2 linked regions of the Duganella zoogloeoides genome follow. The protein of the gene in region 1 interacts with the protein of each later gene in a pairwise test. Links are inferred from orthologs where the notes say so. Each region holds a gene or a part of one and is shown in the gene's direction. Other genes may lie near its edges.

What was found. The genes of interacting proteins can lie anywhere in the genome.
Region 2: the proteins of leuS (region 1) and ligA interact in binary tests that used the Escherichia coli proteins (3 or more experiments, as listed by UniProt). The link is inferred for Duganella zoogloeoides from one-to-one orthologs.

The regions. Positions count from the first base shown.
Region 1 is NZ_CP140152.1:141,053-148,955, forward strand. What follows is about bases 2,739-5,954. They hold leuS (leucine--tRNA ligase), read left to right. Parts: upstream 2,739-3,135; coding sequence 3,136-5,754; downstream 5,755-5,954. Other genes in these bases: SR858_RS00665 (winged helix-turn-helix transcriptional regulator), read left to right, coding at 2,739-2,969; SR858_RS00675 (LPS-assembly lipoprotein LptE), read left to right, coding at 5,764-5,954. Outside these bases: SR858_RS00645 (barstar family protein), read left to right, coding at 1-238; map (type I methionyl aminopeptidase), read right to left, coding at 386-1,195; SR858_RS00655 (VOC family protein), read right to left, coding at 1,254-1,625; SR858_RS00660 (SDR family oxidoreductase), read right to left, coding at 1,704-2,447; more of SR858_RS00665, read left to right, coding at 2,553-2,738; more of SR858_RS00675, read left to right, coding at 5,955-6,366; holA (DNA polymerase III subunit delta), read left to right, coding at 6,376-7,392; SR858_RS00685 (glutamate-5-semialdehyde dehydrogenase), read left to right, coding at 7,432-7,903.
Region 2 is NZ_CP140152.1:3,308,917-3,314,234, reverse strand. Bases 1-2,975 are described here. They hold ligA (NAD-dependent DNA ligase LigA), read left to right. Parts: upstream 1-305; coding sequence 306-2,645; downstream 2,646-2,975. Other genes in these bases: def (peptide deformylase), read left to right, coding at 2,656-2,975; SR858_RS14580 (cell division protein ZipA C-terminal FtsZ-binding domain-containing protein), read left to right, coding at 1-291. Also shown: more of def, read left to right, coding at 2,976-3,192; SR858_RS14565 (M16 family metallopeptidase), read right to left, coding at 3,193-5,318. UniProt on the Escherichia coli protein: DNA ligase that catalyzes the formation of phosphodiester linkages between 5'-phosphoryl and 3'-hydroxyl groups in double-stranded DNA using NAD as a coenzyme and as the energy source for the reaction.

The DNA.
Region 1 (7,903 bases):
CTACGGCAACACCATGGATGCCTGGATCGATTGCCTGAGCTACCTGCGTGACGACGACAACATGAGCAAATTCAAGCTCAAGCCCAACGAAGTGCTGGACATCGTCATCACCGACTCGGCCGCCCTGACGGCCGCCGCGCCCGATCTGCTGGAAGAAGTCAGCTACTGCGTGGCCGGCATCAACGACCGGTATGACGACTACGGCGAGAAGCCGGCCTTGAAGCTGACCTTGAAATAAACTAGCCCGACCGTACCGGCGGCTGCCTTATGGGACCTCGAAAAACCGTAGCGAGCCGCTATCGTCTTGAGTAGCGCAAGCGTACGCAGGTACGCTGAGCAACGGAGAGGCAATAGCGGGTCGCGCAGCAGGTTTTTCGAGGTCCCCTCAACCGACGATCGGAATGTCGGCTTTGGCGCCAGTCTCGCCCGGCGCCAGCGTCAGCACCTCGAAGCCGGTCTCGGTCACCGTCACCATGTGTTCCCACTGCGCCGACAGCGACTGGTCGCGCGTTTCCACGGTCCAGCCGTCATCGAGCTCCTTGGTGGCGGCGCGGCCGGCATTGATCATCGGCTCGATGGTAAACAGCATGCCCGGTTTCAGGATCAGTCCCTGGCCGGGACGGCCGTAATGCGTCACTTGCGGATCTTCGTGGTAGGTCATGCCGATGCCGTGGCCGCAATAATCGAGCACCACGCTGAAGCCCGCTTTTTCTGCCACGGTCTGGATCGCAAAGCCGACGTCGCCGAGCGTTGCCCGTGGTTTGACGGCGCGGATGCCGGCCCACATTGCTGCGTACGTCGTTTCCACCAGCTTGCGCGCAGCCTTGGACGGTTCGCCCACGTAGTACATGCGGCTGGTGTCGCCGTGCCAGCCATCCTTGATGACGGCCACGTCGATGTTGATGATGTCGCCATCTTTCAAAATTTCGGTCGCGGACGGAATGCCGTGGCACACCACCTGGTTGACCGAACTGCACACGGTGGCCGGAAAACCGCCGTAGCCGACATTGGCCGGCGTAACTTTCTGCACATTGACGATGTAATCGTTGCACAGCTGGTCGAGGTAGGCCGTGGTCACGCCGGGTTTGATGTGTGGCCCGATCATCGTCAGCACGTCGGCCGCCAGTTGGGCGGCGACGCGCGCCAGGACGATTTGTTCGGGCGACTTGATCAGATTGGCGTTGCGGCGGGACATGACTACCTCTTTCTTAGGGCAAAGGGGCGTAGTTTGCCACAAACAGAGGTCATCAGTCTCAGCGAACGGCAGCCAGGTCGAAGTGCGGGTTATAAATCAGGCACAGCAAATTGCCGAACGGGTCGGCCAGTTCCACCGTCTTGATGCCTTCTCCCACTTCCTCGATGGCGCCGTGCACGGTGGCGCCGAGCGCCACCAGGCGGTCGGTTTCAGCCTCGATATCGTCCACGCCCCAATAGACCATGCTGCCCGCGTGGGCGGCGGTGAATTTCTCGGCCGGAATAAGGCCCAGTTCAAAACCGCCAATGGCAAAACCCACGTAAAACGGCTGGTCGAAATACGCTGCCGTCTCGAATGCCTGGGCGTACCAGTCGCGGGCGGCGGCCAGGTCGGCCACCGGGTACACCACCGTGCGCAGTCCCTTGATCATGTTTGTCTCCTCGTCGATGTTAAAAACACCATCTTGACATGAAAAAGAGACCGCTGATTGGAAAAATGGAAGGTCGTTTTAGTGGCTGTTGAGCGCAGCCAGCGTCTGCGCGTAACGATCTTCCTTTTCCGCGTTGCGCAAGAACAGCACGCGCTGCACCAGCACTTCGGCCGGCGTGGGGCTGGCTGTGAGCAGGGTGATCACCTCATCGATATAGTCGGCCAGCGGCAGGTAGCCCTCGCGCGTGGCCTGGCCCGGGGTCAGGTCGGTTTGCACGGCCGGCGGCGCCAGTTCGATCACTTCCACCGAGTCTTTCAGGATTTCGCGCAGCGCCACCGTGTACGAGTGCAGCGCCGCCTTGGTGGCGTTGTAGGTGGGCGTGGCCAGCAGCGGCACGAACGCCAGGCCCGACGTGGTGTTGATGATGGCGGCATCGGCCTGCTGGCGCAGGTGATCGGTCAGCGCGTTGATCAGGCGGATCGGCCCCAGCAGGTTGGTGGTAATCGTCGCCTCGGCATCGGCCAGGTCGCGCCGCTTGCTGGCATCCTCGAAGCGCATGATGCCGGCGTTGTTGATCAGGACATTGAGGGCAGGGTGGTCGGCCACGACCTGGCGGGCGAAAGCATCGATGGCATCGGCGTTGTCGGCGTCGAATTGCACCGGCACGATGTTGGCGCGGCCGGCGGCCGCTTGTTGCAGCACATCGAGCCGGCGGCCGGCGATGATGACGGTATTGCCCAGGTCGTGCAAGCGATGGGCCAGCGCCTCGCCGATGCCGCTGCCGCCGCCGGTGATCAAGATGGTGTTTCCAGTCGATTTCATGGTCAGTCCTCCTGTGAATGTGGGACCAGTGTACAAAGGACAGGCGCGATGATAAAGTAGGCACCCAAAAGATTTATACATACCCAAAAGAGAGTGTAGATGCCCATGCGTAAAGCCGAACCCGATGCACTGATTGAAATGCGCCGGCACGAGCCGGTTCCCGTCAGTCTCGACCCCGTGATCGAAGCGCTGGTGCAGGACATCATCGGCCAGGTGGCCGACCGCTGGACCATGCTGATCCTCGAAGCGCTCGAAGCGGGCGGCACCCTGCGCTACACCCAGTTGCGCAAGGCCGTGCCCGGCATCAGCCAGAAAATGCTCACGCAAACCGTGCGCCAGATGGAGCGCGACGGCCTGGTGCGCCGCACCGTGCACCCGGTAATTCCGCCCCACGTCGACTACGTGCTCACACCGCTGGGCCACAGCCTGGGCGCAGCGTTTTGCGGCGTCTGGGTATGGGCCGAAACCCACCATGCGGAAATCATGCGCGCCCGGGCGGCGTTTGCGCAGCGTTCTTCGTAAAGAGGCAGGGTCAGTGCCGACATTCGGACACAAGCTCATCCGATAATGGCTCAGTTCGTGTCCAAATGTCGGCACTGACCCCGAAGTGGGGGGGAGGTGGCGTGCGTTTGGGGCGTTTCAAACGGTATAATGTCCGGTTCATAGTCAACTCTGGCCGCACACCATCATGCAAGATAAATATAGTCACGCCGACGTAGAAACCGCAGCGCAATCCCACTGGAAAGCCATCGACGCCTACAAGGCGGTCGAGCACGACCCGCGTTTCCCCAAGGGTAAGTATTACGCCTGTTCGATGCTGCCTTACCCTTCGGGCAAGCTGCACATGGGGCACGTGCGCAACTATACGATCAACGACGTGATGTACCGCTACCTGCGCATGAACGGCTACAACGTGCTGATGCCGATGGGCTGGGATGCGTTCGGCATGCCGGCGGAAAATGCGGCCATGGCCAACAACGTGCCGCCGGCGCAGTGGACCTACTCGAACATCGCCCACATGCGCTCGCAGATGGAGCTGATGGGCCTGGCCATCGACTGGTCGCGTGAAATGACCGCGTGCAAGCCCGAGTACTACAAGTGGAACCAGTGGATGTTCCTCAAGATGCTGGAAAAAGGCATCATCTACAAGAAGACCGGTACCGTGAACTGGGACCCGATCGACCAGACCGTGCTGGCCAACGAGCAAGTCATCGACGGCAAGGGCTGGCGCTCGGGCGCGCCGATTGAAAAACGCGAAATCCCGATGTACTACGCGCGCATCACCGAATACGCCGACGAACTGCTCGGCTACGTCGACGACAAGCTGCCGGGCTGGCCCGAGCGCGTGCGCATCATGCAAGCGAACTGGATCGGCAAATCGACCGGCGTGCGCTTTGCCTTCCCGCACCAGATCAAGGACGCCGACGGCGCCCTGATCGGCGACGGCAAGCTGTACGTGTTCACCACCCGCCCCGACACCGTGATGGGCGTGACCTTCTGCGCCGTCGCTGCCGAGCACCCGCTGGCCGTGCATGCCGCACAGGACAACCCGGAGCTGGCCGCGTTCAATGCCGAGTGCAAACTGGGTTCCGTGATCGAAGCCGACATGGCCACGATGGAAAAGAAGGGCATGCCGACCGGCTTGTTCGTCACCCATCCGCTGACCGGCGAGCAAGTCGAAGTGTGGGTCGGTAACTACGTCCTGATGACCTACGGCGACGGCGCCGTGATGGGCGTGCCCGCGCACGACGAGCGCGATTTCGCGTTTGCCAAAAAATACAACCTGGCCATCAAGCAGGTGATCCGCGCCGAAGGCCAGGAATTCTCCGACGCTGCCTGGCAGGAGTGGTACGGCGACAAGACGATTTCCATCGTCACCAACTCGGGCAAGTACGACGGCCTGAACTACGCCGACGCCGTGGAAGCGGTCGCTGCCGACATGACCGCAAAGGGCCTGGGCGAGAAGAAAATCACGTTCCGCCTGCGCGACTGGGGTATTTCGCGCCAGCGCTACTGGGGCACGCCGATCCCGATGATCAACTGCCCGGACTGCGGTTCGGTGCCGGTGCCGGAAAAAGATCTGCCGGTGGTGCTGCCGGAAGACTGCGTACCGGACGGCAGCGGCAACCCGCTCAACAAGTACGAAGCATTCCTGCAATGCGACTGCCCGCAGTGCGGCAAGCCAGCGCGCCGCGAAACCGACACCATGGACACCTTCGTCGATTCGTCGTGGTACTACATGCGCTATACCTCGCCAGGCGCCAACGCCATGGTCGATGAACGCAACGACTACTGGATGCCGATGGACCAGTACATCGGCGGCATCGAACACGCTGTGCTGCACCTGCTGTACGCGCGCTTCTGGACCAAGGTCATGCGCGACTTCGGCCTGGTGAAGTTCGACGAGCCGTTTACGAACCTGCTCACGCAAGGCATGGTGCTGAACGAAACCTATTACCGCGAAGACGCGGCCGGCAAAAAGACCTGGTTCAACCCGGCCGACGTCGATCTGACGGTCGATGACAAGGGCCGCCCGCAAGCGGCGATCCTGCGCGACGACCAGCAGCCGGTGCACATCGGCGGCACGGAAAAAATGTCGAAGTCGAAAAACAACGGCATCGACCCGCAAGCGCAGATCGAACAATACGGCGCCGACACCGCGCGCCTGTTCACCATGTTCGCCTCGCCGCCGGAGCAGACCTTGGAATGGTCGGGCAGCGGCGTGGAAGGCGCCAACCGCTTCCTGCGCCGCGTGTGGGCATTCGGCTATGCGCAGCAAGCTGCCATCGTCGCCGCCGGTTCGCCATTGACGGCAACGGCCACCACCGACGCCGGCAAAACCCTGCGCCGCGAGCTGCACAAGCTGCTGCAACAGGCCGACTACGACATCAAGCGCATCCAGTACAACACCGTGGTATCGGCTTGCATGAAGATGCTCAACACGATCGAAGCGGCCAAGGACGTGGAAGCTGGCGTGCTGGCCGAAGGCTACGCGATCTTCCTGCGCTTGCTGAACCCGGTCGCGCCGCACATCACCCACGTGCTGTGGGCCGAACTCGGGTATGCCGGCGACATCCTCAACGCGCCATGGCCGCAAGTGGATCCGGCCGCGCTCGAGCAGTCCGAGATCGAAATGATGATCCAGGTGAACGGCAAGCTGCGCGGCAGCGTGGTCGTGGCCAAGGGCGCCGACAAGGCCAGCATCGAAGCGCTGGCGCTGGCCAACGAAGCGGTGCAAAAGTTCATCGAAGGCACGCCGAAGAAGATCATCGTCGTCCCGGGCAAACTGATCAACATCGTGGTGTAAAGGTATCCAATGACGACTACTTCCGGATTGTTCCGACGCACCCGCGCGGCCGGCATGGCGCTGCTGCTCACTGCCACGCTGTCCGCCTGCGGCTTCCACCTGCGCGGCGACGGCGGCCATTACACGCTGCCGTTCCCGACCATGTACATCGGACTGCCGGAGTCGTCGCCATTGGCGATCGACTTGAAGCGCAATATCCGCGTCAATGGCAACACCACGGTGGTCAATAGCCCCAAAGATGCCGATGGCGTGGTCGAAGTGCTGTCCAACCCGGAAACCACCAAGACCAAGACCATCCTGTCGCTGAACAGCAATGGCCGCGTGCGCCAGTACCTGCTGCAATACACCATCGTGTTCCGCGTGCTCGACCGTCAAGGTAACGAGCTGCTGGGGCCGACGACGATTTCGCTGAGCCGCCCGATCGACTTCAACGAAACCCAGTTGCTGGCCAAGGAGCAGGAAGAGGCGCTGCTGTACAAGGACATGCAAACCGACCTGGTGCAGCAGATGATGCGCCGCATGGCGGCCGTGAAAACCACGCGCATGTCGGTGCCCGGTCCGGGACCGGCACCGCAGGATCCGTCCGCCGCGCCGGCCGTGCCGATCCTGTAAGGCGACACCATGCAATTGCGCCTGGACGCGCTCGACGGCCACCTGAACAAGTCGCTGTCGCAGCTGTATGTGATCACCAGCGACGAGCATTTGCTGGCGCTGGAGGCGGCCGACAAAATCCGCCGCACCGCGCGCGCGCAAGGCTATTCCGAACGCGACGTGCTGACGGTGGAGCGCAGCTTCAAGTGGGGCGAACTGCTGGCCGCCAACCAGGCGCTGTCGCTGTTCGGCGATAAAAAGCTCATCGAATTGCGCATCCCCACCGGCAAGCCGGGCAAGGACGGCGGCGCCGCGCTGCAAGCGTACGTGAAAGACCTGAGCCCCGACAATCTGACATTGATTACCCTGCCCAAGCTCGACTGGCAAACCCAGAAGGCGGCGTGGGTGGGGGCGTTGCAACAGGCGGCGGTGTACATCGACATCCCGCAAATCGAACGGGCGCAATTGCCCAACTGGATAGGCCAGCGCCTTGCCGCACAAGGGCAAAGCGCGGACCGGCAAAGTATCGACTTCATCGCCGATCGCGTGGAAGGCAATCTGCTGGCGGCGCACCAGGAAATACAAAAACTCGCCCTGCTGCACGAACCTGGCAAGCTCACCTACGAGCAAGTGCACGACGCCGTACTCAATGTGGCCCGCTACGACGTCTTCAAACTCAGCGAAGCGATGCTGATGGGCGACCCGGCGCGGCTGGTGCGCATGCTCGAGGGGCTGAAAGGCGAGGGCGAAGCGCTGCCGCTGGTGCTGTGGGCCGTGTCGGAAGAAATCCGCACGCTGCTCAAGCTCAAGGCGGGCATGGCGCAGGGCCGGCCGCTCGGTGCGCTGCTCAAGGAATACCGCATCTGGGGGCCGAAAGAGCGCATGATGGACCCGGCGCTGCGGCGTATTTCACTGGCCACCCTGGAAGCGGCCATGAAAGACGCCGCGCAAGTGGACAAGATGATCAAGGGCCTGCGCGCCAAAGCCTACAGCGGCGATGCATGGGATGCCATGCTGCAGCTGGGGCTTAAAGTGGCGCGCGGGTAAGCAGCCCTGTAAAGAATCGAGACGATAATGGACACGAAGTTGGATATCAAGCAGTACATGGAACAACTGGGCCAGCAGGCGCGCAAGGCGTCGCGCGCCATGGCCCGTGCCGACAGCGCCACCCGCAACCGCGCGCTCACGCTGATCGCCGACGGCATCGAGCGCGAGGCCGACGCCCTGCGCGCCGCCAACCGGCTTGACATGGATGCCGCAGCCGCCAACGGCCTGGCGCCGGCCATGCTGGACCGCCTGGCGCTGTCCGACAAGGCGATTGCCACCATGGTCGAAGGCCTGCGCCAGATCGTCGCGCTGCCTGATCCCATCGGTGAAATCTCGGGCCTGAAATTCCGCCCGAGCGGCATCCAGGTGGGCCAGATGCGCGTGCCGCTCGGCGTGATCGGCATCATCTACGAGTCGCGCCCCAACGTCACCGTTGACGCGGCGGGCCTGTGCATCAAGAGCGGCAACGCCACCATCCTGCGCGGCGGGTCGGAAGCGATCCACTGCAACC
Region 2 (5,318 bases), 3.2 Mb from region 1 along the record:
CTGTTCTCGCTGTCCACCAATGTCACGCTGGCCGAAGAAACCACGTCGCGCCTGACCTTGCTGCTCGACGTGCCATGCGTGGCGCCCGCGCGCGACGGCTTCGGCGCCATGATCGCCTGCGCCAAGTCGCTGATGGGCCGCCTCGATGCGACCATCGTGGACGACTACAACCAGCCGCTGTCCGATGCCGCCCTGGCCGAAATCGCCAAGCAGGTGCAGGACTTCTACACTGAAATGAACGACGCCGACATCCCGGCCGGTTCCACCCGCGCCATGCGCCTGTTTAGCTGAACCGAGTACCTGCAATGACTGAAGTAGATTACCAAGCCCGCATCGCAGCGCTGAGCGCGGAACTGAACCGCCACCTGCACGCCTACCACGTGCAGGACGCGCCGACCATCCCGGATGCGGAATACGACAAGCTGTTCCTCGAGCTGCAGCAGCTCGAACTCGATCACCCGGAACTGGTGCAGCCCGACTCGCCCACCCGGCGCGTGGGCGCGGCGCCGCTGCCGCAGTTCGACCAGGTGACGCACTCGGTGCCGATGCTGTCGCTCAATAACGGCTTCACCGACGACGATATCGAGAACTTCGACCGCCGCGTGCGCGACGGCCTCGATACGTCGGCTGCCGTCGAATACGCGGCCGAGGTCAAGTACGACGGCCTGGCCATCAACCTGCGCTACGTGAATGGCCTGCTGGAGCAGGCGGCCACGCGCGGCGATGGATACACCGGTGAAGACGTCACCGCCAACATCCGCACCATCAGCGTGATCCCGCTGCGTCTTGATACAGACAACCCGCCGGCGGTGCTGGATGTGCGCGGGGAAGTGCTGATGTTCAAGGGCGACTTTGCAGCATTGAACGCGCGCCAGCGCGAAGCAGGCCAGAAGGAATTCGTCAACCCGCGCAACGCGGCCGCCGGCAGCCTGCGCCAGCTCGATTCGCGCATCACGCGCCAGCGCAAGCTGCGCTTCTTCGCCTACGGCATCGGCCTGCTCGAGGGCGCCGACATGCCGGCATCGCACAGCGCGCTGCTCGAGTGGTACCAGGCCATGGGCCTGCCGGTGGCAAAAGAGGCGGCCGTGGTGCGCGGCTACGACGGCTTGATGGAGTACTACCAGACCATCGGCGCCGCCCGTCCGGCCATGCCGTACGAGATCGACGGCGTGGTCTACAAGGCCAACCGGCTGGAAGACCAGCGCACGCTCGGTTTCGTTTCGCGCGCGCCGCGCTTTGCGCTGGCCCATAAATTCCCTGCCGAGGAGGCGCTGACCACGGTGCAGGCCATCGAAGTGCAGGTGGGCCGCACCGGCGCCATCACGCCGGTCGCGCGCCTGGCCTCGGTGTTTGTCGGTGGCGTGAATGTCACCAACGCCACGCTGCACAACGAGGACGAAGTGCGCCGCAAGGACGTGCGCGTGGGCGACACCGTGATCGTGCGCCGCGCCGGCGACGTGATACCGGAGGTGCTGGCGGTGGTGCTGGAGCGCCGCCCGCAGCCGGAGCCGCCCATGTACGTGCTGCCGAAAACCTGCCCGGTCTGCGGCTCGCACGTGGTGCGCGAAGAGGGCGAGGCGATTGCCCGCTGTTCCGGCGGTCTCACGTGCGCGGCCCAGCGCAAGGAAGCGATCCGCCACTTTGCCGGCCGCCGCATGATGGACATCGAAGGCCTGGGCGACCGCTACATCGACAACCTGGTCGAACACGGCAAGGTCAAACGCGTGGCCGACCTGTACGCGCTCACGCTCGACGACCTGCTGGAAATGAAGCGGCTGGCCGATGAGCGCGACGGTACTACTCCCGAGACGGTTGCCAACGGCAAGGTCGCCACCAAGTGGGCGGAAAACCTGCTGGAAGCCATCGAAGCGAGCAAGAACCCGCCGCTGGAAAGGCTGCTGTTCGCGCTCGGCATTCGCCACGTGGGCGAATCGACCGCCAAGACGCTGGCCGAGTGGCTCGGCCGCTTCGACCTGGTGCGCCGGGTACCGGCCGCGCTGCTGCGCGTGCTGCCCGACATCGGCGGCATCGTCGCCATCTCGATCGCCGAGTTCTTTGCCGAGCCGAAGAACCAGGAAGCGATCGACGCCTTGCTCAAGGCAGGCGTCACGCCCAAAGGTGAACACGCCCCGAGCGCCAAGCTGCGCGAAAAACTCGATGCGGTCAAGCTGATGGCCGCGCTGGCGATTCCGAAATTGACGGAACCGCGCAGCAAGCAGCTGGTCGAACAGGAAGTCTCGCTCGACGTGCTGGCGCATCTCACCATCTACAACGTGTTCGGCCTGCCGGCCACGGTGTCCGATGCGCTGCAAGCCTGGATGGACGTTGCCGCCAACCGCCAGCAGGTCAAAGCGCTGGCGGCGTTGCGCGAAGATCTGCTGGCGCAGCTGCCTGCCACGGTGGCCAGCGAAGGGCACCTGACCGGCAAGACGTTCGTGCTGACCGGCACCTTGCCCACCATGGGCCGCGACCAGGCGGCGGAACTGATCGAGGCCGAAGGCGGCAAGGTCTCCGGTTCGGTCTCGAAAAAAACCCACTACCTGGTGGCCGGTGCAGACGCCGGCAGCAAGCTGGCCAAGGCCCAGGAACTGGAAGTGACCATCCTCGACGAAGCAGGCCTGCTGGCGCTGCTGGCGGCAAAATAAAGGAAGCGTGATGGCGGTACGTGAAATTTTGAAGATGGGCGATCCGCGCCTGCTGCGCGTGGCCGAACCGGTCACCGAGTTCGACACGCCGGCCATGCGCCAGCTGATCGAAGACATGTTCGATACCATGATCGCGGCCAACGGCGCCGGCCTGGCCGCGCCGCAGATCGGCGTCAACCTGCAACTGGTGATCTTCGGCTTCAAGGAAAACCTGCGCTACCCGGACGCGCCGCAGGTGCCGGAAACGGTCTTGATCAATCCAGTGCTTACGCCGCTGGACGATGACATGGAAGAGGGCTTCGAAGGCTGCCTGTCGGTACCGGGCCTGCGCGGCAGCGTGCCACGTTACACGCGCCTGCGCTACGAAGGCGTGGACCAGCACCGGCAGCCGATCCGGCGCGAAGTGGACGGCTTCCACGCGCGCGTGGTGCAGCACGAGGTCGATCATTTGCTGGGCATCCTGTACCCGGCGCGGATCAGGGACTTCACCAAGTTCGGCTTCACCTCGGTGATGTTCCCGGACCTCGATCCCAACGACGACGACTGATCAGTCGGGCTTGCCCACCGCTGCCACCGCACCATCCTCCGGCAGCAACACCATCTCCACGTAATTCTTGCGGTCGAGGTAGCGCCGCGCCGCTGCCTTGACATCGTCGGCGGTGACGCCGTTGATGCGCTTGGCGATATTGAGGATTTCGTGCGGATCGAGGCCTTCGAGGACATTGAGGCGCAGGTAGTTCATCCAGTAGCCGTTTTCACGCAGCGCCCGGCGATAGGTCTGCAGCCTGGCCTGCTTGACCTTGTTCAGGTCGTCCGCCTGCGGGCCGTCGGTTTGCAGTTTTTCGATTTCGCCCCATAACGCCGCTTCCACCTTGGTCACCTTGTCCGGCGTGGTCGGCAGCACGATGGTGGCGCCGTAACGGCCGCTCGGGATCTTTTCATACCTGACGCTGGAGCCGCCCGAGTAGATCAGTTTTTGCTGTTCGCGCAGCTCGTCGGTGATGCGCAGGTTCAGCACGTCGTTCAACATGCCCAGCGACCAGGAGTCGGGGTAGGAATAGGTCATGTCGCCGCCGAAATCGACGATCACGGTGCTCTTCTTTTCGAGACCTGCCTTCACTTCGCGCCTTACCACGCCCGGCACCTGGCGGATGCCCGGGTCCTTGTACGCGAGCGACACGTCGCCGACCGGCAGCGTTGCCACGTAGGTGGCCAGCAGCGGCTTGATCGCTTCGATCTCGAAGTCGCCGACAAAAATGAAGGTCATGCCACGGGCGCTGGACAGGCGCGCGCGCAGCAGGTTCTGGCTGCGATCGAGGTTGATCTTCTCGAAGTCTTCGGGCCTGGGTGGCAGTTCGAGCAGCGGATGGTCGCCATACACGGTCCGGGTACGCGCTTCGGCAAAGCGCGCTTCCGGCGAGGCCGAGCGGTTGCGCACGGCTTCGGCGCCGCGCGTGACGAACGAGCGGAACAGGTTCTCGTCGCGGCGCGGGTTGGTGATGGTCAGGTAATTCATTTGCAGCACGGCTTCGAGGTCGCCGCTGCGGCTGTTGCCGCTCAATGTGTCGTTATACGGCCCCAGCGCGGCGTTATAGGCAAGGCCTTTGCCGGCCAGCACGCGCTGCAGGTCGGACGGGCTGTACGAGCCCACGCCCATCGCCTTCTGCACGTCGCTGGCAAAGCGCACGGCGCTCTTTTCCGCATCGCTGTACGCGTAGCGGCCGCCGGGACGCACCGCCAGCATCTGCACCATGTCCTTGCTGAAGTCGGTCGGCTTGAGCAGCGCCTTCACGCCATTCGACAGCGTCAGCGTGGTCACGCCCGTGACCTTGTCTTCGACCTGGGCGGTGATGCTGCCCGGATCGGGCTTGTAGCTCATCAGGTTGGCCGGCAGCGCCTTTTCCTCGAGCTTTGCCACCGGCAGCTTGCTGGCCGTATCAACGCGCGCCAGCAGGTCGGCGCCGGTGGGCGCAGCCTGGCCGGCGGCAACGCTGTTGGTGTGCGCCGTGTACAGCACCAGCTTGGGCGCCGTGGCCGGAATGATGGTCTTGGCGTAGGCGTTGACTTCGTCGAGCGTGATGGTGGGTACCAGGTCGCGCGCATAGCCGGCTTCGATGTCCACGCCCGGCATCGCGCCGCCGGTGCGGAAGTGGCGGATGAACTCGCCCGGGATGGCGGCCGAGTCGCGCGTGGCGCGCGACTTCACGGCAAAGTCGTAGCTGCCCAGCAGATTGCGCTTGGCCACGTCGAGGTCGTACGGTGAAAAGCCGAACTGGCGCGCCCGTGCATTTTCCTGCACCAGCGTGTCGATGGCGGCATTCACGCCGGCCTTGCCCACGGTGGCGCTGGCCGAAAAACTGTACTGGTGCAGGCCGAACGGAATCGGGCTCTCACCGGCGGTGCCGGCAACGAATGGCGGCTCGGCAATCTGCGTCAGGCGGCCCAGGCGCATCGCCATCAACTGGCTGAACATGCGCCGCACCAGCGCGTCGCGCAAGTCGCCGACGGTCTGGCCCGGCTGGCGCCCGAAGGTGGAATAGACCAGCTGCACGTTATTGGCGGGCGCTTCCTGGTCCAGGAAGGCCAGCGCGTCGGGCGCACCAAGCGGCGGCAACTGGTAGGCGATATGCGGACGCGGCTTGGGTGGCATTTTGAGGCCGCTGAAATGGCGCT